Regions from separate parts of the Streptomyces sp. NPDC050508 genome, predicted to be linked through region 2. Evidence: riboswitches for the same ligand, from Rfam matches in the RefSeq annotation. Region 2 holds a riboswitch; each other region holds the start of a gene.
What was found. Region 2 has a riboswitch for thiamine pyrophosphate ahead of thiO (glycine oxidase ThiO). Riboswitches for the same ligand answer to the same signal wherever they lie in the genome.
Positions count from the first base shown of each region.

Region 1: it holds a riboswitch for thiamine pyrophosphate, as region 2 does, so the genes downstream of both, AB0I69_RS18975 (thiamine ABC transporter substrate-binding protein) here and thiO (glycine oxidase ThiO) in region 2, are expected to answer to the same signal.
Region 3: it holds a riboswitch for thiamine pyrophosphate, as region 2 does, so the genes downstream of both, thiC (phosphomethylpyrimidine synthase ThiC) here and thiO (glycine oxidase ThiO) in region 2, are expected to answer to the same signal.

Region 1 covers NZ_JBFAJJ010000006.1:159,274-167,206, reverse strand. Annotated here, with positions in the region: gene pyrH (UMP kinase) at 1-226, shown strand, start outside; gene frr (ribosome recycling factor) at 357-914, shown strand; gene AB0I69_RS18985 (phosphatidate cytidylyltransferase) at 914-2,104, shown strand; gene rlmN (23S rRNA (adenine(2503)-C(2))-methyltransferase RlmN) at 2,197-3,303, shown strand; TPP riboswitch at 3,326-3,432, shown strand; gene AB0I69_RS18975 (thiamine ABC transporter substrate-binding protein) at 3,429-4,508, shown strand; gene AB0I69_RS18970 (iron ABC transporter permease) at 4,556-6,157, shown strand; gene AB0I69_RS18965 (ABC transporter ATP-binding protein) at 6,158-7,189, shown strand; gene AB0I69_RS18960 (maleylpyruvate isomerase family mycothiol-dependent enzyme) at 7,214-7,933, shown strand, end outside.
Region 2 covers NZ_JBFAJJ010000022.1:76,160-84,092, forward strand. Annotated here, with positions in the region: gene pknB (Stk1 family PASTA domain-containing Ser/Thr kinase) at 1-871, opposite strand, end outside; gene AB0I69_RS41545 (thiazole synthase) at 1,045-1,839, opposite strand; gene thiS (sulfur carrier protein ThiS) at 1,843-2,043, opposite strand; gene thiO (glycine oxidase ThiO) at 2,040-3,221, opposite strand; TPP riboswitch at 3,219-3,329, opposite strand; gene AB0I69_RS41560 (FAD-dependent oxidoreductase) at 3,499-4,728, shown strand; gene AB0I69_RS41565 (Rv2175c family DNA-binding protein) at 4,793-5,164, shown strand; gene thiE (thiamine phosphate synthase) at 5,269-5,928, shown strand; gene metF (methylenetetrahydrofolate reductase [NAD(P)H]) at 6,040-6,963, shown strand; gene AB0I69_RS41580 (hypothetical protein) at 7,020-7,933, shown strand, end outside.
Region 3 covers NZ_JBFAJJ010000002.1:657,552-665,484, forward strand. Annotated here, with positions in the region: gene AB0I69_RS08205 (IclR family transcriptional regulator C-terminal domain-containing protein) at 122-892, shown strand; gene AB0I69_RS08210 (SsgA family sporulation/cell division regulator) at 992-1,429, shown strand; gene AB0I69_RS08215 (YibE/F family protein) at 1,585-3,057, opposite strand; TPP riboswitch at 3,129-3,318, shown strand; gene thiC (phosphomethylpyrimidine synthase ThiC) at 3,311-5,095, shown strand; gene AB0I69_RS08225 (serine hydrolase domain-containing protein) at 5,124-6,371, opposite strand; gene AB0I69_RS08230 (hypothetical protein) at 6,570-7,562, shown strand; gene AB0I69_RS08235 (NADP-dependent oxidoreductase) at 7,602-7,933, opposite strand, start outside.

The DNA.
Region 1 (7,933 bases), on a different contig from region 2:
CTCCGACCCGAAGACGAACTCCGAGGCCGTCAAGTTCGATGCGCTCAGCTACGGCGAGGTCATCACCCAGGACCTCAAGGTCGCCGACATGACCGCCATCACCCTGTGCCGCGACAACAAGCTTCCGATCCTGGTCTTCGAGCTTCTGGCGGAGGGCAATATCGCCCGCGCCGTCAAGGGTGAGAAGATCGGCACGCTTGTGGGTGACCAAGGCAGCCAGGGCTGATGACCCTGACCGGGGGATGGACAATGTCCTGCCGGTCGGGAACCGTGCAGGAAGAAGACGCGACGCAGCCGGCCGCCGACGCCGACACAGCACAGCAGCCGGGCCTACTCAAGACACGCAGGAGCAAGTGGTGATCGAAGAGACCCTCCTCGAAGCCGAGGAGAAGATGGAGAAGGCCGTCGTGGTCGCCAAGGAGGACTTCGCCGCGATCCGCACCGGCCGTGCGCACCCGGCGATGTTCAACAAGATCGTGGCCGACTACTACGGCGCACTGACACCGATCAACCAGCTGGCTTCGTTCTCCGTGCCGGAGCCGCGGATGGCCGTGGTGACCCCGTTCGACAAGACCGCGCTGCGGAACATCGAGCAGGCGATCCGCGACTCGGACCTGGGCGTCAATCCCAGCAACGACGGCAACATCATCCGAGTGACGTTCCCCGAGCTGACCGAGGAGCGCCGCAAGGACTACATCAAGGTCGCCCGGACCAAGGCCGAGGACTCCAAGGTGTCCATCCGCGCCGTCCGCCGCAAGGCCAAGGACGCCCTGGACAAGCTCGTCAAGGACAAGGAGTCCGGCGAGGACGAGGTCCGTCGTGCGGAGAAGGAGCTCGACGACACCACGGCGAAGTACGTCGCCCAGGTGGACGAACTCCTCAAGCACAAGGAAGCGGAGCTGCTAGAGGTCTGATGAACGACTCTTCCTGGGGGGCACCGCCACAAGCCGGGTACTGGGGGCCGTCCGACCAGGGGCCTGTCCAGGGGGCTGCCCCGGCGGGTCCCACGTACGATGCGCCTGAGGCGCAGCAGACTCGCCCCATGCCCATCGTGCCCGACGAGCCCGCATACGGCGGACACCAGGATGACGACCGGGGGGCCGCTCGGCTGAGCGGCCCCTTGTTCCGCGACGAGACGCAGCAACCGCCGTACGACGTACGGCAGTCGCAGCCATACGACCCGCGGACGCAGCCGACCGACATGCCGCCGGCGCAGCCCTACGGGGCGGTGCCGCAGAATCCGGAGCCCATGCCCGACGCCCCGCCACCGGCGCCCGCCCCGCAGAAGAAGAGCGCGGGCCGGGACCTGGGTGCGGCCATAGGGGTCGGCGTCGGGCTCGCCGTGGTGATCGTCGCGTCCCTCTTCGTGGTGAAGGCCGCGTTCGTGGGAGTGATAGCGGTCGCCGTTGTGGTCGGGCTGTGGGAGCTCACCTCCCGGCTGCAGGAGCGCAAGGGCATCAAGGCGCCCCTCGTGCCCCTGGCGGTCGGCGGTGCGGCGATGGTCGTCGCCGGGTACGTCCGGGGCCCCGAGGGTGCCTGGGTCGCCATGGCGCTCACGGCGCTCGCCGTCCTCGTATGGCGGATGACGGAGCCGCCCGAGGGCTACCTGAAGGACGTCACGGCGGGCGTCTTCGCGGCGTTCTACGTGCCGTTCCTGGCCACGTTCGTCGCCATGATGCTGACCGCCGACGACGGCGCCTGGCGGGTCCTGACGTTTCTGCTGCTGACCGTGGTCAGCGACACTGGGGCGTACGCCATCGGCTGGCGCTTCGGCACGCACAAGCTCGCCCCACGCATCAGCCCCGGAAAGACCCGCGAGGGCCTGTTCGGGGCGGTGTCCTTCGCGATGGTGGCGGGCGCGCTGTGCATGCAGTTCCTGATCGACGACGGCAGCTGGTGGCAGGGTCTCGTCCTGGGCCTCGCGGTCGCGGCCAGCGCGACGCTGGGTGACCTCGGCGAGTCCATGATCAAGCGCGACCTGGGCATCAAGGACATGGGCACGCTGCTGCCGGGCCACGGCGGCATCATGGACCGGCTCGACTCTTTGCTGCCGACCGCTCCGGTGGTGTGGCTGTTGTTGGTTCTGTTCGTCGGGTCCGGCTGAAACGCGGTCCGACCTGCGGTTTTGTGTGTGAGGGGCTCGTTGTCCACAGGGCGGCGAGTCCCTCTTCGTATGTCTGCGACACTGGTAGGGCCATGCCTAAGCCCGGAGAACTCACATTCGTCGCCCCCCGCGGAGCCCAGAAGCCCCCGCGGCACCTCGCCGACCTCACGCCCGCCGAGCGCAAGGAAGCCGTCGCCGCGATCGGGGAGAAGCCGTTTCGCGCCAAGCAGCTCTCGCAGCACTACTTCGCGCGGTTCGCGCACGACCCGGCGGAGTGGACCGACATCCCCGCCGGTTCGCGCGCCAAGCTGCAGGAGGCGCTGCTTCCTGAGCTGATGACCGTCGTACGGCATCTGTCGACCGACCAGGACACCACCCGCAAGACCCTGTGGCGGCTGTTCGACGGGACGCTCGTCGAGTCCGTGCTGATGCGGTACCCGGACCGGGTGACCATGTGCATCAGCTCCCAGGCGGGGTGCGGCATGAACTGCCCGTTCTGCGCCACCGGGCAGGCCGGGCTGGACCGGAACCTGTCCACCGGTGAGATCGTGCACCAGATCGTGGACGGCATGCGGGCGTTGAGGGACGGCGAGATTCCTGGTGGGCCCGCCCGGCTCTCCAACATCGTCTTCATGGGCATGGGCGAGCCCCTCGCCAACTACAAGCGGGTCGTCCAGTCCATCCGCGCCCTCACCGACCCCGAGCCCGACGGCCTCGGCCTCTCGCAGCGCGGGATCACCGTCTCGACGGTCGGACTGGTGCCGGCGATCCACCGGTTCTCCGACGAGGGCTTCAAGTGCCGGCTCGCGATCTCGCTGCACGCCCCTGACGACGACCTGCGCGACACCCTGGTCCCCGTGAACACCCGCTGGAAGGTGCGCGAGGTTCTTGACGCGGGCTGGGAGTACGCCGCGAAGTCCGGGCGGCGGCTGTCCATCGAGTACGCGCTGATCCGCGACATCAACGACCAGGCGTGGCGCGGTGACCGGCTCGGCCGGCTCCTCAAGGGCAAGCCCGTGCACGTCAACCTGATCCCGCTGAACCCGACGCCGGGCTCGAAGTGGACCGCCTCCCGTCCCGAGGACGAGAAGGCGTTCGTCGAGGCCATCGCGGCCCATGGGGTGCCGGTGACCGTCCGGGACACCCGTGGCCAGGAGATCGACGGAGCGTGTGGCCAGCTCGCGGCCACCGAGCGGTAATCTCTGCCCGTACGTACATTTTCATATCCGACAGGGGAGCGCGCAGCGCTGAGAGTGCGGCAATCGGGCCGCAGACCCTCTGAACCTCGCCCAGGTCATTCTGGGTAGGAAGTTCGGTCATCACCATGAACGCCAAGAAGTACTGTGCTGTCCTCGTCGGCCTCGGCCTGGTCACGCTCTCCGCGTGCGGGTCGGGGTCGGACGGGAGCGGCGGCTCCGGATCCGACAAGACCGTCACCCTCGTCAGCCACGACTCGTGGGCCGTCTCGAAGAGCGTCCTCAAGGACTTCGAGAAGCAGTCCGGCTACACCGTCAAGGTCCTCAAGGACGGCGACGCCGGCCAGGCCGTCAACAAGGCGATCCTGACCAAGGACAACCCCCAGGGCGACGTCTTCTTCGGCGTCGACAACACCCTGCTCTCCCGCGCGCTCGACAACGGCCTCTTCCAGTCCTACGACGCGAAGGGCTCCGCGCTCGTCAAGCCGGAGTACCGCGTCGACCAGACCAAGCACCGGGTCACGCCCATCGACACCGGCGACATCTGCGTCAACTACGACAAGGCGTACTTCAGCAAGCACAAGCTGACCCCGCCCGCCTCCTTCGCCGACCTGGTCAAGCCCGAGTACAAGAACCTCCTCGTCACCGAGAACGCCGCCACCTCCTCGCCCGGCCTCGGCTTCCTGCTCGGCAGTGCCGCGCAGTTCGGGGACGACGGCTGGCAGGCCTACTGGAAGAAGCTCAAGGCCAACGGCGTGAAGGTCGTCGACGGTTGGGAGCAGGCCTACGACCAGGAGTTCTCCGGTTCGGCCGGCGGCAAGAAGGCGGGCGGCGACCGGCCCCTCGTCGTCTCGTACGCCTCCTCGCCGCCCGCCGAGGTCATCTACGGCGACCCGAAGCCGACCACCGCGCCGACCGGGGTGTCGTACGGCACCTGCTTCCGGCAGACCGAGTACGCGGGGTTGCTCAGCAACGCCAAGAACACCAAGGGCGGCAAGGCGTTCCTCGACTTCCTGCTCACCAAGGAGTTCCAGGACGACATGCCGCTCAACATGTTCGTCTACCCGGTGCGCGAAGGCGCCCAGGTGCCGCAGGAGTTCGTGAAGTACGGTCGCCAGGCCTCGGACCCCGAGACCATGGCCCCCGCAAAGATCGCCGCCGACCGGGACCAGTGGGTCAAGTCGTGGACCTCGCTCGTACTGAAGTAGCCCCGCGGAGGTCCTCCCGGAGGGGGAGCGCGACGCGGCTCGGGCTCATGGCCGTGCCCGTCGCGTTCTTCGCGGTGTTCTTCGCCTACCCCGTCGCCGCGATCGTCGCGCGCGGCCTCAAGGTCGACGGCGCCTGGCAGTTGGGCCGCATCTGGGACGTGTTGGCGCAGTCCGACATCCGGCACGTCCTGTGGTTCACCACCTGGCAGGCGCTCGCCTCCACGGCGCTCACGCTGCTGATCGCGCTCCCCGGCGCGTACGTCTTCGCGCGCTTCGACTTCCCGGGCAGGCATGTCCTGCGGGCCGTCGTGACGGTCCCCTTCGTGCTGCCCACGGTCGTCGTCGGTACGGCCTTCCTCGCGCTCGTCGGCCGGGGCGGACTCCTCGACGACCTGTGGGGCGTACGGCTGGACACGACCGTGTGGGCCATCCTGCTCGCGCACGTCTTCTTCAACTACGCGGTCGTCGTACGGACGGTGGGCGGCCTCTGGGCACAGCTCGACCCGCGTCAGGAGGAGGCCGCGCGGATGCTCGGCGCCTCCCGGCTCCGGGCCTGGCGGAAGGTGACGCTGCCCGCGCTCGGGCCCGCCGTGGCCGCCGCCGCGCTGATGGTCTTCCTCTTCACGTTCACCTCCTTCGGCGTGGTGCAGATCCTCGGCGGCCCGACCTTCTCGACCCTCGAAGTGGAGATCTACCGCCAGACTTCGGAGGTCTTCGACCTGTCCACGGCGGCCGTGCTGACGATCGTCCAGTTCGTCGCGGTGGGCGCGATCCTCGCCGTCCACGCCTGGACGGTACGACGCCGGGAGACGGCCCTACGGCTCGTGGACCCGTCGGTGACCGCACGGCGCCCGCGCGGGGCCGGCCAGTGGACCCTGCTGGCCGGGGTCCTCGGCTCCGTCCTCCTCCTGCTTGTGCTGCCGCTCGCCGTGCTGGTCCAACGGTCCCTGGACTCACGGGACTTCGGCTACTACCGGGCGCTGACCCACGACGACGGCGGCACCTTCCTGGTCCCGCCGATCGCCGCGATCGGCAACTCGCTGGAGTACGCCGTCGCCGCCACCGCCATCGCCGTGGTGATCGGCGGTCTCGCCGCCGCGGCCCTGACCCGGCGCGACGCCGGGCGGCTGGTGCGGGGCTTCGACGCGCTGTTGATGCTGCCGCTCGGGGTGTCGGCGGTGACGGTCGGCTTCGGGTTCCTGATCTCGCTCGACAAACCCCCGGTGGATCTGCGGAGTTCATGGATCCTGGTGCCGCTCGCGCAGGCGCTGGTCGGTGTCCCCTTCGTCGTACGGACCATGCTGCCCGTGCTGCGGGCCGTGGACGGGCGGCTCCGGGAGACGGCGGCCGTGCTCGGGGCGTCGCCGTGGCGGGTGTGGCGGGAGGTCGATCTGCCGCTCGTACGGCGGGCGTTGCTGATCGCCGCCGGGTTCGCGTTCGCGGTGTCGCTGGGGGAGTTCGGCGCGACCGTGTTCATCGCGCGGCCCGACAACCCGACCCTGCCGGTCGCGGTGGCCCGGCTGCTGTCCCGGCCCGGTGATCTCAACTACGGCCAGGCGATGGCCCTTTCGACGATTCTGATGGTGGTGTGCGCGGTGGCTCTGCTGGTCCTTGAGAGGCTGCGCACGGACCGGACGGGGGAGTTCTAGATGCCGCCGAACATGCTGCTCAGCCTTGCGGGCGCGACCGTACGGTTCGGCGGGCGCCCGGTGCTGGACGCCGTCGATCTCGGGGTCGCCGAGCACGAGATCGTGTGTGTGCTCGGGCCCAGCGGCAGCGGCAAGTCGACGCTGCTGCGGGCCGTGGCCGGGCTCCAACCCCTGGATTCCGGGCGGGTGTTGCTCGACGACCGGGACCAGTCGGGCGTGCCCGCGCACAAGCGGGGGGTGGGTCTGATGTTCCAGGACCACCAGTTGTTCCCGCAGCGGGACGTGGCCGGCAACGTCGCCTTCGGGCTGCGTATGCACGGGGCGTCGAAGGGGCAACAGGCCGCGCAGGTCGGCGAGTTGCTGGACCTCGTGGGCCTGCCGGGTGCCGCCCGCCGGGCCGTAGCCGGGCTGTCCGGCGGTGAGCAGCAACGCGTGGCGCTCGCCCGGGCATTGGCGCCCCGCCCCCGTCTCCTCATGCTCGACGAACCGCTCGGTCAGCTCGACCGGTCGCTGCGGGAGCGGCTGGTCGTCGAACTCCGGGAACTCTTCGGTGCGTTGGGCACGACCGTGCTCGCGGTCACGCACGACCAGGGCGAGGCGTTCGCGCTGGCCGACCGGGTCGTGGTGATGCGGGACGGGCGGATCGCCCAGTCCGGTACGCCACTTCAGGTCTGGCAGCATCCCGCCGACGAGTTCGTGGCCCGTTTCCTCGGTTTCGACAACGTGGTCGAGGCCACGGTCACCGGAGAGGCCGCGGACACCCCCTGGGGCAAGGTACCGGTCCCCGAGGGCGCCCCCGAGGGCACCCGCACACTTCTCGTACGCCCCGCAGGCGTACGCCTGTTGCCCGCCGACGAGGGCCTGCGCTGCACGGTCGCCGCCCGCACCTTCAGGGGCACCCATGTCGCCGTACAACTCCAACCGGAGGACGCGCCGCGTCTTGAGGCGGCCTGCGCGCTGCGGGAGGCGCCGGAGGTCGGGGACGCGGTCGGGGTGGAGTTCGACGCGGCCGAAATTGTCGTGCTCGGCTGACCGTGCCCTCGTAGGGTGCGCGGCATGACGTCACTCGCACATGAGCGCTACTGCGACGAAATCGCCCTGCAGGTCGGGCAGCTGAGAGCCGTGGTGACCTCCGGGGCGGATCTGGCGGTCACTGTGCCGACCTGCCCGGACTGGACGCTGGAGCAGCTCGTACGGCACACGGGCGGCGCCCTGCGCTGGGTGGAGCTGCTGGTGCGCACGCGGGCGCAGGAGAACATCCCGGACGAGGAGATCCCGCTCCACGGCGGTCCCGAGGCCGAGGGGGACGCGGATGCGCTGGACGACTGGCTCGCGGAGACCGGCCGGATGGTCGTCGACACGCTGCGGGAGGCCGGGCCCGACACCGGGGTGTGGGCGTGGGCCGGGGACCTCAACTCCGGCTTCTGGGCCCGCCGTATGGCCCACGAGATCACCGTGCACCGCGCGGACGCCACTCTCGCCGCCGGGCTGCCCTACGAGGTCGCGCCCGAGGTGGCCGCCGACGCGATCGACGAGTGGCTGGAGATCCTCGTGTGGGCGCAGCGGGTGGAGGGTGACAAGGACGCGGCGGAACTGCGTAGTTCAGGGCGTCGCAGCATCCACCTGCACGCCACCGACGATCCGGCAGGGGTGAACGCCGAGTGGATCATCGAGCTGGCCGAGGACGGGCTCGCCTGGCACCGGGGACACGAGAAGGCGACCGTCGCCCTGCGCGGCACGCTCACCGACGTCCTGCTCGCCTTCTACCGCCGACTG
Region 2 (7,933 bases):
GCGGCGGCACCGCGTCCAGCTGCTCGGCGCTCAGCCTCGACCGCGCCTCGCGGACAAGACCGAACAGCGCGACCGCGTCGTAGGGCCGGAGGTCCGGGGTGCGCGCGGTGGCGGTGGCGACCAGCTCGTCCAGCTCGTACGCCAGCCCCGGCACGAGCGCCGAGGGCGGCGGGACGTCCTCGTGCAGGTGCTTGTAGAGCACGATCGCGGCGGAGTCCCCGTCGTGCGGCTTCTGGCCGGTCAGCATCTCGTACAGGACGACACCGCACGCGTACACGTCGACCCGGGGGTCGGCGGTGGTGCCCTCGATCTGCTCCGGCGCGAGATACGACACCGTGCCGAGCACGGACCCCGTGGTGCTGGTGACCGTGTCCACGGACCTGACCAGCCCGAAGTCGGCGACCTTGACCCGGCCGTCGTCCCCTATGAGCACGTTCTCCGGCTTCATGTCCCGGTGCACGAACCCGGCCCGGTGCGCGGCACCGAGCGCGGCGAGCACCGGCTCCAGGATGTCCAGCGCGGCCCGCGGCTGCAGCGCCCCGCGCTCACGCAGGACGTCGCGCAGGGTGCAGCCGGCGACGTACTCCATCGCCAGATAGACGTACGACCGGTCGGCGCCCTGGTCGAAGACCTGCACCACGTTCGGATGCGCCAGCCGCGCGACCGACTTGGCCTCGCGGATGAACCGGTCGACGAAGTGGGCGTCGGCCGCCAGCCCCGGGTGCATCACCTTGAGCGCGAGAACCCGATCCAGGCGGGTGTCCACGGCCCGGTAGACCGTGGCCATCCCGCCGACGGCGATCCGCGCGTCGACGCGATACCGGCCGTCGAGCAACTGCCCGACGAGAGGGTCATGAAGGGTCGTATCCACGCAGGTGAGTGTACGAGCCGACGCTGACAGCACCGCCTTTTCGGCCAGGATCGGGGCGGTACTGCAGCGGACCTGTGACGCATCCCACGCACGGCCAGCCGCCGACGGCGGGACCCCCACGGGAAAGGTTCACCACTCGACGGACTGGAAACGGGTGGTGCGCGGGTGGGAGATCAGAAGGCCGGGCGTTCAGGGTCGAACCGTGCCAGGCCCTCCGCAGGAGAGGACGCCTCTGCGAAATGCCGACGAGGGATACGCCCCGCCCGGAACGCCAACCTCCCCGCCTCCACCGCGCTCCGCATCGCCGACGCCATCAACACCGGCTCCTGCGCCCGCGTCACCGCCGAGGCGAGCATCACCCCCGCACACCCCAGCTCCATCGCGAACGCCGCGTCGGACGCCGTACCCGCCCCCGCGTCCAGAATCACCGGCACACGCGCGTGCTCGGTGATCAGCTGGAAGTTGTGCGGGTTGCGGATACCGAGCCCGGAACCGATCGGTGACCCCAACGGCATGATCGCCGCACACCCGACGTCCTCCAGCTTCCGCGCCAGCACGGGATCGTCGTTCGTGTACGGCAGCACCGTGAAACCGTCGTCGACCAGGGTCTCGGCGGCGTCGAGCAGCTCGATCGGGTCCGGCAGCAGTGTCCGCTCGTCCGCGATGACCTCCAGCTTGACCAGGTCCGTCCCGAGCGCCTCCCGCGCCAGCCGCGCCGTCAGCACCGCCTCGCCCGCCGTGAAGCAGCCCGCGGTGTTGGGCAGCACCCGGATACCGAGCCGCTCCAGGACGGACAGCACCGAGCCGTGCACGGAAGCGTTTACGCGCCGCATCGCGACCGTCGTGAGCTCCGTACCGGAGGCCACCAGCGCGCGCTCCAGGACGTCGAGGCTGGGCGCACCGCCGGTGCCCATGATCAGCCGGGACGTGAAGGACGTACCACCGAGGACGAAGGGGTCGTCGGCCATGGGTCAGCCTCCTTGGACGGCGGTGAGGACCTCGACGCGGTCTCCCTCGGAGAGGGACGTCGACGGCCACTCCGCGCGCGGGACGACGGTTTCGTTGAGGGCGGCGGCCACGCCGGAGGGCGACGGGGTCAGGGTCCGCACGAGGGTGTCGAGAGCCGTGCCGGGAGCGATCTCCTGGGGCTCTCCGTTGACGGAGACGTTCATACGGGCTGCTCCAGGAGTGCTCCGGCGCCGAATCGCCTCGGTGTGAACGGGCGTGCCTCGTCCGGGAGTTCACCGGTGGTCAGCGCGTGTGCCAGGGCGTCGCCGGTGACCGGGGTGAGCAGCACGCCGTTGCGGTAGTGCCCGGTGGCCAGCAGCAGTCCCGGAAGTTCGGTCGGGCCGAGCAGCGGCGCGTTGTCGGGGGAGCCGGGGCGCAGTCCGGCCCGGGTCTCGGTGAGCGGCAGTTCGGTGATGCCGGGGACCAGCTCGTGGGCGTCGCGCAGCAGTTCGTAGACACCGCCGGCTGTCACGGTTGTGTCCCAGCCCAGTTCTTCGCTGGTCGCGCCGACGACCAGTTCGCCGTTCTCGCGCGGCACCAGGTACACGTGGCTGCCGCGCACCACGGCCCGCACGGTGCGGCTCAGGAACGGCGCGTAGCGCTCCGGCACGGTCAGCCGCAGCACCTGCCCCTTCACCGGCCGTACGGGTGGCAGGACGTCGTCAGGGACCCCCTTCAGCCGCCCGCTGAGGCTGCCGCCGGCGAGGACCACCTGGCCCGCGCCCAGTGCCTCGCCCGCGCCCAGTGCCTCGCCCTCGCGCGTGACGACCCCCGTGGCGCGGTCCCGCTCGACCGTGAGCCGCTCGGCCCACGTCCGGTGGAAGACGACCCCGGCGCGCTCGCAGGCGGCCACCAGCGCGCCCGCCAGCCGCCGCGGGTCGACCTGGTGGTCGCCGTCGACCCTGAGCCCCCCGCGCACGCCCGGCGCGAGCATCGGCTCCAGGCGTCGGCACTCGCGCCCGGACAGCCACTCGGAGTCCAGGCCCGACCGGTGCTGCAGGGCATGCAGTTCGCGCAGATGGGCGCGGTCGTCGGCATCCAGGGCGACAGCGAGCGTGCCGCAGCGGCGGTAGCCGAGGTCGAGGCCGGTGAGGTCGGTCAGCTCGGCCGCGAAGTCCGGGTAGCGCTGCGCCGACGCGAGGTTCAGGGCGAGCAGGGTCTGCTCGCCGTAGTGGAGTTCGGTGACGGCGGCCAGCATCCCGGCGGCCACCTGGGCGGCCCCGCCGCCCGGCTCGGGGTCCACTACGGCCGTGGCGAACCCGCGTTGAGCCGCGCGCCAGGCCGTGACCAGGCCGATGATCCCGCCCCCGACGACGAGGACGTCTGAGCTACGTGTAGGCATGGGCGTCCAGCCCCTCCCTTCGCCGGCATGACCCGGATCAGGTTCGTACGGTCGGAGGCCGCCAGCCTCCCTCTCAGCCCGGTCGTCCGGACTCCCGCGAGTGCTTTACCTCGGCCACCCTAGCCCGTGCCGTATGTGTCGGTAAGGGAGCCTCCGCGAGACCTGGGCCGAGTCCGCGGGCGGCGACGTCGCGACACGGCGGCGGGACGAGCGGTGTGGAACAGGTCACCTGACGCGCCCGCTGACTGACAAATTGTCAGGTGTCTATGGTGATCGAGTGAGTGAGCAGACGCGGGAACAGGGCACGACAGCAGGGCGGCGCGTGGTCGTCGTCGGCGCGGGCATGGCCGGGGTGCAGACCGCGGTCGCCCTCCGGGAACAGGGCTTCACCGGCACCGTCACCCTGATCGGCGCCGAACCCCATCAGCCGTACGACCGGCCCCCGCTGTCCAAGGCCGTCCTGCTCGGCAAGGCCGAGGGCTCCGCCTTCGACGTCGACTTCGAGGCGCTCGGCATCGAAGTGCAGCTGGGGCGCGAGGTGTTGGGCCTGCGCCCCGCCGACCACGAACTGGACACGGCTGAAGGGCCGGTGCCTTACGACGTCCTCGTCCTCGCCACCGGTGCCGAACCGATCCGGCTGCCGGGCGCCGACGGCATCCCCGGCGTGCATCTGCTCCGCACCCTGGACGACGCCGAGCGGCTGCGGCCCGTGCTCGCCCGGCAGCACGACATCGTGGTCGTCGGCGCGGGCTGGATCGGCGCCGAGTTCGCCACGGCCGCGCGCGAGGCGGGCTGCGCGGTGACCGTCGTAGAAGCCGCCGACCGGCCGCTGGCGGGCGCGCTGCCCGCCGAGGTGGCCGCGCCGATGGCCGCCTGGTACGCCGACGCCGGAGCCTCGCTGCGGACGCACGCACGCGTGGAGCGCATCGAACCCGGCACGGTGGTCCTCGACGACGGCTCACGGCTGCCCGCCGGCGCCGTGGTGGTCGGCATCGGCGCCCGCCCCGCCACCGCCTGGCTGACGGGCTCCGGCATCGAACTGGGCGCACACCGCGAGGTCCTGGCCGACGACGGGCTGCGCACCTCGGTACCGGACGTGTACGCGGTCGGCGACTGCGCCTCCTTCCCTTCGGGAAGGTACGGCGAGCGACTTCTCGTCCACCACTGGGACAACGCCCTCCAGGGCCCGCGCACGGTCGCCGCGAACATCGTCGGGGAGACCCCGGCGGTCTACGACCCGGTGCCGTACTTCTGGTCCGAGCAGTTCGGCCGGTTCGTCCAGTACGCCGGCCACCACGCGTCCGCCGACACCACCCTGTGGCGCGGCGACCCGTCCGCCCCGGCGTGGAGCGTCTGCTGGCTGCGCGGGGACCGTCTGGTGGCCCTCCTGGCGGTCGGCCGCCCCCGTGACCTGGCCCAGGGCCGCCGTCTGATCGAGTCGGCGACCCCGGTGAATCCCGAGCTGCTGGCGGACGCTTCTCTCCCGATGAAGGCGGCTATCGCCTAGTTCGTCCCCCCGGGTCGGACCGGCCCGACTTCCGACTGTCAGTCCGGGATGGCACGCTGTTTACGTGACCGAGATTGACGCAAAGACCGAAGCTCTCGTCCCCGCCTGGCTCACGCTGCCCGACATCGCAGAGATGCTCGATATCGAGGTGACGCGCGTGCGGCAGCTGGTCAAGGACGGCCAAGTCATCGCCGTACGCCGTGGTGAGAACCGCGCGCTGCACGTCCCCGCCGCCTTCATCGACGGGGCCGAGCAGAAGGTCGTCAAGGGCCTCACCGGGACCTTGACGCTCCTGCGGGACGACGGCTTCTCCGACGAAGAGATGCTCGAATGGCTCTTCACCCCCGACCCGAGCCTGCCCGGCACCCCCGCGCAGGCGCTGAGTGAGAATCGCGGCACGGAGGTGAAGCGCCGCGCCCAGGCGCTCGCCGTCTGACCCGGACGACCGACCGGTGTACGGGCCGCGGGGACCTGCTCGAAGAGGCCCTGCCCGCGGCCCGTACGCGACACCACCACGCAACGACAACGGGGGACACCCGCATGCCCGACACCGCCGCAGCCGCCACCCGCGCGGAACTCGCCGACGCCCGGGTCTACCTCTGCACGGACGCCCGCCGGCGCCAGGGCGACCTCGCGGAGTTCCTGGACGCGGTCCTGGCCGGCGGGGTCGACATCGTGCAGCTGCGCGACAAGGGCATGGAGGCCGCCGAGGAGCTGGAGCACCTCCAGGTCTTCGCCGAAGCCTGCGCCCGGCACGGCAGGCTCCTCGCGGTCAACGACCGCGCGGACGTCGCCCACGCCGCCCGCGCCGACGTACTGCACCTGGGCCAGGGCGACCTCCCGGTGCCCGCGGCCCGCGCGATCCTCGGCGAGGACGTCCTGACCGGCCGCTCCACCCACGCCGAGCAGGAGGCCGCCGCAGCCGCCGTCCAGGAGGGCGTGGACTACTTCTGCACGGGCCCGTGCTGGCCGACCCCCACCAAGCCCGGCCGCCACGCCCCCGGCCTCGACCTCGTCCGGTACACGGCCGCCCTGGGCACCGACCGCCCCTGGTTCGCCATCGGCGGCATCGACCTCGGCAACCTCGACGAGGTGCTCGAAGCGGGCGCCCGCCGGGTCGTCGTCGTACGGGCGATCACGGAGGCAGACGACCCCGGCGCGGCGGCGGCGGAGTTCGCGAAGCGGCTCCGGCAGCTCTGACGGCTGTCCATATGGTCGCGCTGGTGTCCGGTGGGTGGACAACAGGGCGACAAATCAGGCAAATTTCCGGTTCCGGTTGGGTGACCGCCGCCCCCTGACTAACCTGCGGGTATGGCCTTCGGAACCGCATCCACCAGGACTGATCGCGCACGAACTGTGCGCGACATGCTCGCGACCGGCAAGAGGACGTACTCGTTCGAGTTCTCCGCGCCGAAGACCCCCAAGGGCGAGCGGAACCTGTGGAGCGCGTTGCGGAGGGTCGAGGCCGTCGCCCCCGACTTCGTCTCCGTGACCTACGGCGCCGGCGGCTCGACCCGCGCGGGCACCGTCAAGGAGACCGAGCAGATCGTCGCCGACACCACGCTCACCCCGGTCGCCCACCTGACCGCGGTCAACCACTCCGTCGCCGAACTGCGCAACATCATCGGCCAGTACGCCGACGCCGGGATCCGCAACATCCTCGCCGTGCGCGGCGACCCGCCAGGCGACCCCATGGCCGACTGGGTGGCGCACCCGCAGGGGCTGACGTACGCGGCCGAACTGGTCCGGCTCATCAAGGAGTCGGGCGACTTCTGCGTCGGTGTCGCCGCCTTCCCGGAGCTGCACCCGCGCTCCCCGGACTGGGACACGGACGTCGCGCACTTCGTCGACAAGTGCCGGGCCGGCGCCGACTACGCGATCACCCAGATGTTCTTCCAGCCGGAGTCGTATCTTCGGCTGCGCGACCGCGTCGAGGCCGCGGGCTGCGGCACCCCGGTCATCCCCGAGGTCATGCCGGTGACCAGCGTCCGGATGCTGGAGCGGTTGCCGCAGCTCAGCAACGCCGCCATCCCGGAGGGTTTGAAAGAGCGAATCCTCACAGCCAAAGACGATCCCGCGGCTGTACGCTCGATCGGGATCGAGTTCGCCACGGAGTTCTGTGCCCGGCTGCTGGCCGAGGGAGTGCCAGGACTGCACTTCATTACGCTCAACAACTCCACGGCGACGCTGGAAATCTACGAGAACCTGGGCCTGCACCACCCACCGCGGGCCTAGACCGGCCGCCCGGACATACGACACACTGCGTAGCGGCCACTGGGAGAGGGGCGTACATGGGCTGGACGGTCCTCTACATCGCGTTCGGCATCGTCGCACTGTGGTTGCTCGGTGAGGTGTTGCTGCAGTACAAGGCAAGGCTGCGCTGGCGGCTGCTCGCCTTCGTGGGCTTCCTGGGCGTCGTGCTCGGGGTGCTGATGGCTTCGGTCGTCGTGATCGGCCTGGGTGCCGTGGCCTTCGCCGTCGGCCAGACCTACGTCACCCTGTCGTTCCGCAGCGGCTTCGACGCCGGCTGGGCGGTCTCCGGGCGACCGGGCGCGGGCGGCAGCAAGCGCCGCGGCGGCGAACCGGACGAGCAGGATCCGGGCCTTGAGGCCTCCGGTCTCGACACGGGCGGCGGCTTCCAGGAGTACGGCCAGAACAAGGCCGCCTACGGCCGGGACGACGACTACGACCGCGACGACGTCTTCACCCCGAACCGCCCCGTCGACCCGACGGCCGCCGAGACCACCTCGGTCTACGAGCCGCAGCCCCTGCCCGACGACACCGGCTCCTACGGCGTCTACAACACCGCCGCGTACGCGAACGCCACCGACCCCGAGTACACGGGCACGGACCAGGCGTACGCCACCGCGGGCCAGACCCAGGACCAGGCCTACGCGGCTGCGGCCCAGGCTGGCGACCAGAACTACAACTACGACGGCTACTCGGGCTACGACCAGCAGCAGTACGGCTACGACACGACCGGCCAGCAGCAGTACGCGGCCTACTCCGACCCGTACATCGGCACGCAGACCTACGGCGGCGCCACGTACGACACGGGCTACGACGGCCAGCAGCAGTATCCCCAGCAGGGCTACACACAGGACCAGTACGGCAACGGCGGCTATGTCGCCGAGACCCCGGCCGGCGGCGTGTGGGTCCCGCAGCAGCGCAACGACGAGACCTACGGCGGCGAACTCCCGGCGGA
Region 3 (7,933 bases), on a different contig from region 2:
TGACACCGCACCCGTAGTACCGCACGCACCTCCCACCCCGCCCGTACCGCATATTCAGCCGCGCTCGGTGGCGGTCCCCACGCGGCTGCGCCCAGTGGCGGCCCCGCCGCAACAGCGCTCCGTGACGGTCGCCGACCAGCAGCAGTCCGCCACCCTCATCGGTTCCGTCCAGCGGGCGATGCGCTTGTTGGAGTCCGTCGCCGCGCACCAGTACGGCGCCCCCGCCAAGCAACTGGCCCGCGAGACCGGCCTCGCCCTCCCTACGGCATACCACCTGCTGCGGACCCTCGTGCACGAGGGCTATCTCCGCCGTGACAAAGGGCTGTTCTTCCTCGGGGAGGCAGCCGAGCGGTTGAGCAGCAGCGGAGCACAGGAGAAACGTCGCAGCACGATCGTCGACGCGCTGGCCGCCTGGCGGGATTCGATCGGCGTACCGGTCTACTACGCGATGTACCGCGAGGGTGAGATCGAGGTCATGTGCGTCGCCGACACCCCCGGCAACCCGGCGGTCGAGGAGTGGGCCGACTTCCGTGAGACGGGGCACGCGCACGCGATCGGGCAGTGTCTGCTGGCCCAGTTGGACGAGGACGCCCGCCGCGACCACCTCGACCGTTACCCCGCGCAGTCCCTCACCCCGTACACCGTGCGGGACGGCCACTCCCTGTTGCGGCGCCTGGAACGGATGCGCCGGATGGAGCTGGTGGTGGAGCGTCAGGAGTACGCACTGGGGACGGTCTGCGCGGCGATTCCGATCACGCTCGGCGCCACGGCGGCCACGATGGCGATTTCCCTGCCGTCGCATCAGGCCGATCGCCTGTTGGCCGCGGCTCGGCAGTTGCAGAGCGAGGTCGGGAGGCTGCTGGGGTCGCTCGCGCTCTCTATCAGTATCTGAAAACTTACTCCTTGTGATCTAACGTGTACGTTCAGCAATATTCCTTCAGTGTCACGGGGATCATTCCCGGCCAGGCAACGGCAGTTGACGGGATAGGCGATGCGCGAGTCCGTACAGGCAGAGGTCATGATGAGCTTTCTCGTCTCCGAGGAGCTCTCCTTCCGTATCCCGGTTGAACTGGGTTACGAGACATGCGATCCGTACGCCGTACGGCTGACCTTCCATTTGCCGGGCGACGCCCCGGTGACCTGGACCTTCGGCCGGGAGCTGCTGATCGACGGCCTGGGCAGGCCGTGCGGGGAAGGCGATGTGCGGATCGAGCCCGTCGATCCCGAGATGCTGGGCGAGGTGCTGATCCGGCTTCAGGTCGGCAGCGACCAGGCGCTGTTCCGCACCGGCACGGCTCCCCTCGTGGCGTTCCTCGACCGCACGGACCGGCTGGTTCCGCTCGGCCAGGAGGGCGCCCTCGCGGACTTCGACGCCCATCTCGACGAGGCGCTCGACCGCATCCTGGCGGAGGAGCAGAGCGCCGGCTGAAGCGTTGTTACGGCGGCCGGGGTGGCGTAACGCTTCGCCACGATTCCTGGAGTTCCATGAGCCTCCTGGGGGCGCCCGAGCCCTGACTGGTCCTCCGGGGCCCAGAGTCCGCAGTAACGCTTCTGCTCGGCTCTGTGCGGCGGTTCCCGCCGTCCTCAGTGCTTGCGGCGCCGGCCCTTGCCGCCGCGCGCCGCCGCGGGCTTGGCACTCGGCGCGGCCGTGGCCGCAGCGGGCGCTCCCGCCGGAGCCGTGTCGGATCCCGGTCGGTCCGCGGAGACCACCAGGGCCGCGAGGGCCGTGGTGACCGGTACCGACGCGACCAGGCCGATCGAGCCCACCAGCGTGCGCACGATCTCCTCGGCGACCAACTCGCTGTTGGCGACGGCCCCGACGCTGCTCTGCGCGATGGAGAAGAGCAGCAGCAGCGGCAGGGCGGCGCCCGCGTAGGCGAGGACGAGCGTGTTGACCACGGACGCGATGTGGTCGCGGCCGATCCGGATACCGGCGCGGTACAACCCCCGCCAGCCCATCGACGGGTTGGCCTCGTGCAGCTCCCAGACCGCCGACGTCTGCGTGACCGTCACATCGTCGAGCACGCCGAGCGAACCGATGATGACGCCGGCGAGCAGCAGACCGCTCATGTCGATCGACGGGTACAGGCCGTGGATCAGGCCCGTGTTGTCGTCCGTGTTGCCGGTGAGCGCGGCCCAGCCGATGAACACCGAACCCAGGACGCCGATCAGCACCAGCGACATCAGCGTCCCGAGCACCGCCACCGACGTACGGGCCGACAGGCCGTGGCACATGTAGAGGGCGATCAGCATGATGGCGCTCGACCCGACCACCGCCACGATCAGCGGGTTCGAGCCGTGCAGGATCGCGGGCAGGATGAAGAAGTTGAGGATCATGAAGCTGATGGCCAGCGCCACCAGCGCCATGACACCGCGCAGTCGGCCCACCACCACGACGGCCAGGGCGAAGATCCCGGCGAGCAGCGCCATCGGGAACTTACGGTTCACATCGGTGACCGAGTACTGCAGATCCCTGGGCGCGGAGGGCTCGTACGCGACCACGACCTTCTCGCCCTGATGCAACTGCCGTGACTGGTCAGGCTGCACGATCTCCGTGAACGTACGGCCCTTGTCCTTGCCGGTGCCGACCGTGACCGTCGCCTTCTTGCAGGTACCGGCCGCCTCCTGTGCCGCCGAGGAGCCCTCGGCGGTGGAGGTGTCGCCGGTCGAGCCCCCGCCCGAGGCGTTCACCGACGCGCAGCTCACGCTGACGACCTTGGTGACCGTCGCCTGCTGTGTCTGCCGGTCGAAGCCGACGCCGGTGCGCTTGTGCGAGGGAGCGCCGCCGGGCCACAGCACGACCATCCCGACAACGACCGCCACCGTGAAGGGGATCAGGATCGCCGCGATGACCTTTCGCAGGTGCCGGGAGACGGGAGCGGCGGGGCCATGGCTGTGCGAATGACCGTGCCCACCGCTGGCGCCGGAACCGTGCCCGCTGTCCCCGCCCGATCCGTGATCGTGCCCGGAACCGGAACCGTGGTCGTCGCCGGATCCGTGGTCGTGGCCATGGGGCGGCCCGGTCGGCGGGTACGGGGGCTGCTGCGTCGTGGTCACCGCCCGATCATCGCAAGAACGCCGGGGGCCCACTGTTCACCGCGCCACTTATGACGCTAGCGTGGAGGCACCTTTGCACACGCGGGAGCTCGGAGCACCGGGCTGAGAGGGCGCTGACCTTCGTCTCTGCGATGTTTCACGGGAAACGTCACCTGAATCGAGTGATGTTTCACATGAAACATCGGCTGACGGAAGCCGCTGCGTCGACCGCTGAACCTGTTACCGGGTAATGCCGGCGTAGGGAGTAGGTCTCATGACCAACAAGGACGTACGCACGCCTGCCTCCAGCCAGGACGAACAGCCCACGGAGGCCGGGAAGTCCATCGGCTGGCACAAGGGGTACGTCGAGGGCTCACGCCCCGATCTGCGAGTGCCGGTCCGTCAGGTGCACCTCACCAACGGGCAGTCCGTGACGCTGTACGACACCTCCGGCCCGTACACCGATCCACTCGTCGACACCGACGTCCGCAGGGGGCTGGCGCCGCTGCGGGAGAACTGGATCATCGCTCGCGGTGACACCGAGGAGTACGCGGGCCGTCCCGTCCGCCTAGAGGACGACGGAATCAAGCACACATCACCGCGCGGTGGACTGCGCAATTTGGACGCGGTGTTCCCCGGCCGACCGCGTCAGCCGCGGCGCGGGCGGGGTGGCGAGGCGGTCACTCAACTCGCCTATGCGCGACGGGGTGAGATCACGCCCGAGATGGAGTTCGTGGCCGTACGGGAGAACGTTGCGCCCGAGGTGGTCCGGGAGGAGATCGCCGCGGGGCGTGCGGTGTTGCCGGCCAACGTCAACCACCCCGAGATCGAACCGATGATCATAGGTAAGCGGTTCCTGGTGAAGGTCAACGCCAACATCGGCAACTCCGCGGTCACTTCCTCCATCGAGGAGGAGGTCGAGAAGATGACCTGGGCGACCCGTTGGGGCGCTGACACGGTCATGGACCTGTCCACCGGCCGCAATATCCACACCACTCGCGAGTGGGTGCTGCGCAACTCCCCCGTCCCCATCGGCACGGTGCCGCTCTACCAGGCGCTCGAAAAGGTCGACGGCCGAGCGGAGGAGCTGACCTGGGAGATCTACAAGGACACGGTCGTCGAACAGGCCGAACAGGGCGTGGACTACATGACGGTCCACGCGGGCGTGCGGCTGCCGTTCGTGCCGCTGACAGCCAACCGTAAGACGGGCATCGTCTCGCGGGGCGGTTCGATCATGGCGGCCTGGTGCCTGGCGCACCACAAGGAATCGTTCCTGTACGAGAACTTCGAGGAACTGTGCGAGATCCTCGCCGCCTACGACGTCACGTACTCGCTGGGCGACGGTCTGCGGCCGGGTTCGATCGCGGACGCCAACGACGAGGCGCAGTTCGCGGAGTTGCGCACGCTCGGGGAACTCAACACGATCGCCAAGCGTTTCAACGTACAGACCATGATCGAGGGCCCGGGACATGTCCCGATGCACAAGATCAAGGAGAACATCGACCTTCAGCAGGAGATCTGTGATGAAGCTCCGTTCTATACGCTCGGCCCGCTGACGACGGACGTCGCGCCTGCGTACGACCACATCACTTCTGGCATCGGTGCCGCGATGATCGCCTGGTGGGGCACGGCCATGCTCTGCTATGTCACGCCCAAGGAGCACTTGGGTCTGCCCAATCGTGACGACGTCAAGACCGGCGTCATCACCTACAAGATCGCCGCCCACGCAGCCGACCTCGCCAAGGGGCACCCAGGTGCACAGGAGTGGGATGACGCGCTGTCCGACGCCCGCTTCGAGTTCCGCTGGGAGGACCAGTTCAACCTGGCCCTCGACCCGGACACGGCACGGGAGTTCCACGACGAGACGCTTCCGGCGGAGCCGGCCAAGACGGCGCACTTCTGCTCGATGTGCGGGCCGAAGTTCTGCTCGATGAAGATCTCCCAGGACATCCGCCGTGAGCACGGTGGCACAAAGTCGGAGGTCGAAGAGGGCATGGCTCGGAAGTCGAAGGAGTTCGCGGCGGCGGGCAACCGGGTGTATCTGCCGATCGCCGACTGACGGAGACCGGCCCGGCTCTTCGGTCAGGTCAGTGCTTGGCGGGTTTCTTGCACAGGGCATGGTCGACAAGGGTGCCTGTCGCGCGGTTGAGGGCGGCCAGGTCCGGCGGTGCGGTGGTGGTCGTGATGGAGACCGTCACCGCGCGGCTGCCGTCCGCGCTCACCGCGGGGCGGGTGTTGACGCCCGCGCCGTCGCCCTCGTGCATGTAGGAGAAACCGCCGCAGGAGAGCGGGATCTTGCGGAGTCCCAGGCCGTAGGTTCCCTCGGGCATCTCGGCCACGTCCTCCGGGTCGTCGGTCCGCTCGACGGTCTGCCGCATCTCGCGCCACTGCTCGGCGGGGAGCAACCTGCCGTCGGCCAGGGCACGGAAGAAGGTGTTCAGGTCGGCGGTGGTGCTCACCACGCCGGAGTCCGCGGTGTGCTGGAAGCTGTGGTCGGTGACGTCGAGACGCCTGCCGTCGGCGGTCGTCAGGTACGCGTTCACGTGCGGGTCGGGCAGGAAGGGGTTCAGCCCGGGGACGGAGGTGTTGCGCAGTCCCAGTTTCGCGATCACCCGGTGCTCGACCAGGTCCTGCCAGCTCGCGCCACTGGCCTTCTCCGCGATCATCCCGGCCAACAGGTAGTTGGTGTTGGAGTACGCCCAGCGGGTGGCGCCGCCCGGCTGGGGGACGAACACCGGCCGGTGCTTCATCGCCACCGCGACCAGGTCGGCCGTGGGGGTGGCGTCGTAGCGGTTCTCGTCGAAGTGGTTGATCAGCCGGTCCTGGATCTCCGGGTCGTCGATGTAGTCGTACAGGCCGCTGGTCTGGCGGAGCAGGTCGCGGACGGTGATGCGGGTGCCGTCGTTGCCGTTGCCCGTGACGACTCCCGGCAGCCAGTGCTCGACGATGTCGTCGAGCGACAGCCGCTTCTCCGCGACGAGTTGGAGGACGACGGTCGCCACGAAGGTCTTCGTCGTGCTCGCCACGCGGAAGTGCGCGTTCCAGGGGATCGGGGCCGTGGAGTCGACCGTGCGGGTGCCGATGCGTGCCATGAGCGGCGGGCCGTTCGGTCCGTCGACCCTGGCCAGCACGTTCACATCACCGCCGCCGGCCTTTCGTACGGCTGCGAGGTCCTGTTGGAGTGTGTGCTCGGTGTAGGACGACGGCCTCGGCGCCGTGTGCGTGGCGGTGGCGGTGGATGTGGTGGCGGCGGTCGCTGCCAGGGGTGAGGCCAGTGCGAGCAGTGCTGCTGCCAGTGCGGCGGCGCCGGCCTTTTTCGACGACGGCATCTGCATGTTCGTATCCCCCGGTGCTCCGGTTTCCGGTCGGTGACGATCACCAGCCAACCGGATCTGCCGACGTGAGGGGATGGGACTGCCCTCCGAATGTGGGGTGCACCTGGCCCCCGTACGAACTACGGGTTCACCCCCGGATGTACCGCGTAGATTGGCGCTGCTTCAGGGGGGCGTTGTGAGTTGGGGGACTAGAGGGCGATGGAGACCGTGAACCTTCTGCAGGTGACGGACGAGGCACAGTCGCTGGGGTGGGACGGCGATGATCTGGTCGATGTCGTGGGTGGTCGGCGGTGGGGTCCTGATGGTGTGGAGCATGTTGCCTCGGTCGTTCATGAGTTTCCCTTCGACCGGAGCGTCAGCTCTCCGTCCGGCCGCTTCACCGTGGTCTACGCCGAGCGGGGCACCGAGGCACTGTTGATCGAGGGCGATCGGCTGGTCCGTGAGCTGGACCGCAGCGACGAGCACGCCGAGGACTTCGACTATCCGGTCGCACTCGGGGTGCTGCGGGACGGCCGTGAGGTACTGGTCCACTGCCCGGACCGGTACGACGTCCTTGAGATCGAGGACGCGGAATCGGGGGAACGGCTCACCGTCGGCGACCGTAGTCCGAGGGACGTTTTCCATTCGCGCCTGGCGGTGTCTCCGGGTGGGACCCATCTGCTGTCGGCGGGTTGGGTGTGGCATCCGTACGGGATCGTCGAAGTCTTCGACCTGGACGATGCGTTGACGGACCCCGCTGTGCTCGACGGCCGTGGCGTACTGCCCTTGGACCCGGGTACCGATGCCGAGGTGGTTTCAGCCTGCTGGCTCGACGGTGACCGCCTGGCCGTGGCGACCGGGGAGGAGTTCCTCGACGACGAGGAGACTCCTGCCCTGGGCCCGCAGGAGTTGGGCGTGTGGTCGCTCTCCGAAAAGCGGTGGGTTCATCGCAACAGGGTCGACTTCAGCATCGGCACGCTGATCCCGTGGGGTGACACGGTCGTCTCGCTGTACGGGCACCCGCGGCTGATCGATGTCACGACGGGGGCGTCGATGGCGGAGTGGCCGGCCGTGGAGGTGTCTCTCAGAGACGGCAGTTACGGGGTCACTCACATACCGACGCCCGTTGCGGCCCTGCATCTGGACGGCACGCGACTGGCTGTCGCGCAGCCGGAGGGCATCGCGATCATCGACCTTCCTCGTCACGGGTGACAGATCACAGGGCATGGGTCGTGGGTCATGGAGTACGGGTCACGGCACGAGGACGAGCTTGCCGGTGGTGCGCTTGCCCTCGATCGTGCGGTGGGCCTCGGCGGCTTCGGCCAGTGGGTAGGTGCGCTGGACGGAGACCCGTAGCCGACCCGCCTCGATGCGTTCCGTGACCTGCTTCAGCAGGGCGCCGGAGGGCTCGGCCGTGACCCATGTGTAGCGCAGGCCACGGGCGGCGGCCTGCTGCTCGTCCGTGCCGGGGTCGATCGACGCGCCGATGAGCAGACCGTCCGGCCGGAGCACTTCGAGGGACCGCGGGCCGTAGGAACCGCCGACCAGGTCCAGGACCGTGTCCACCGGGGTGACGACGGTCC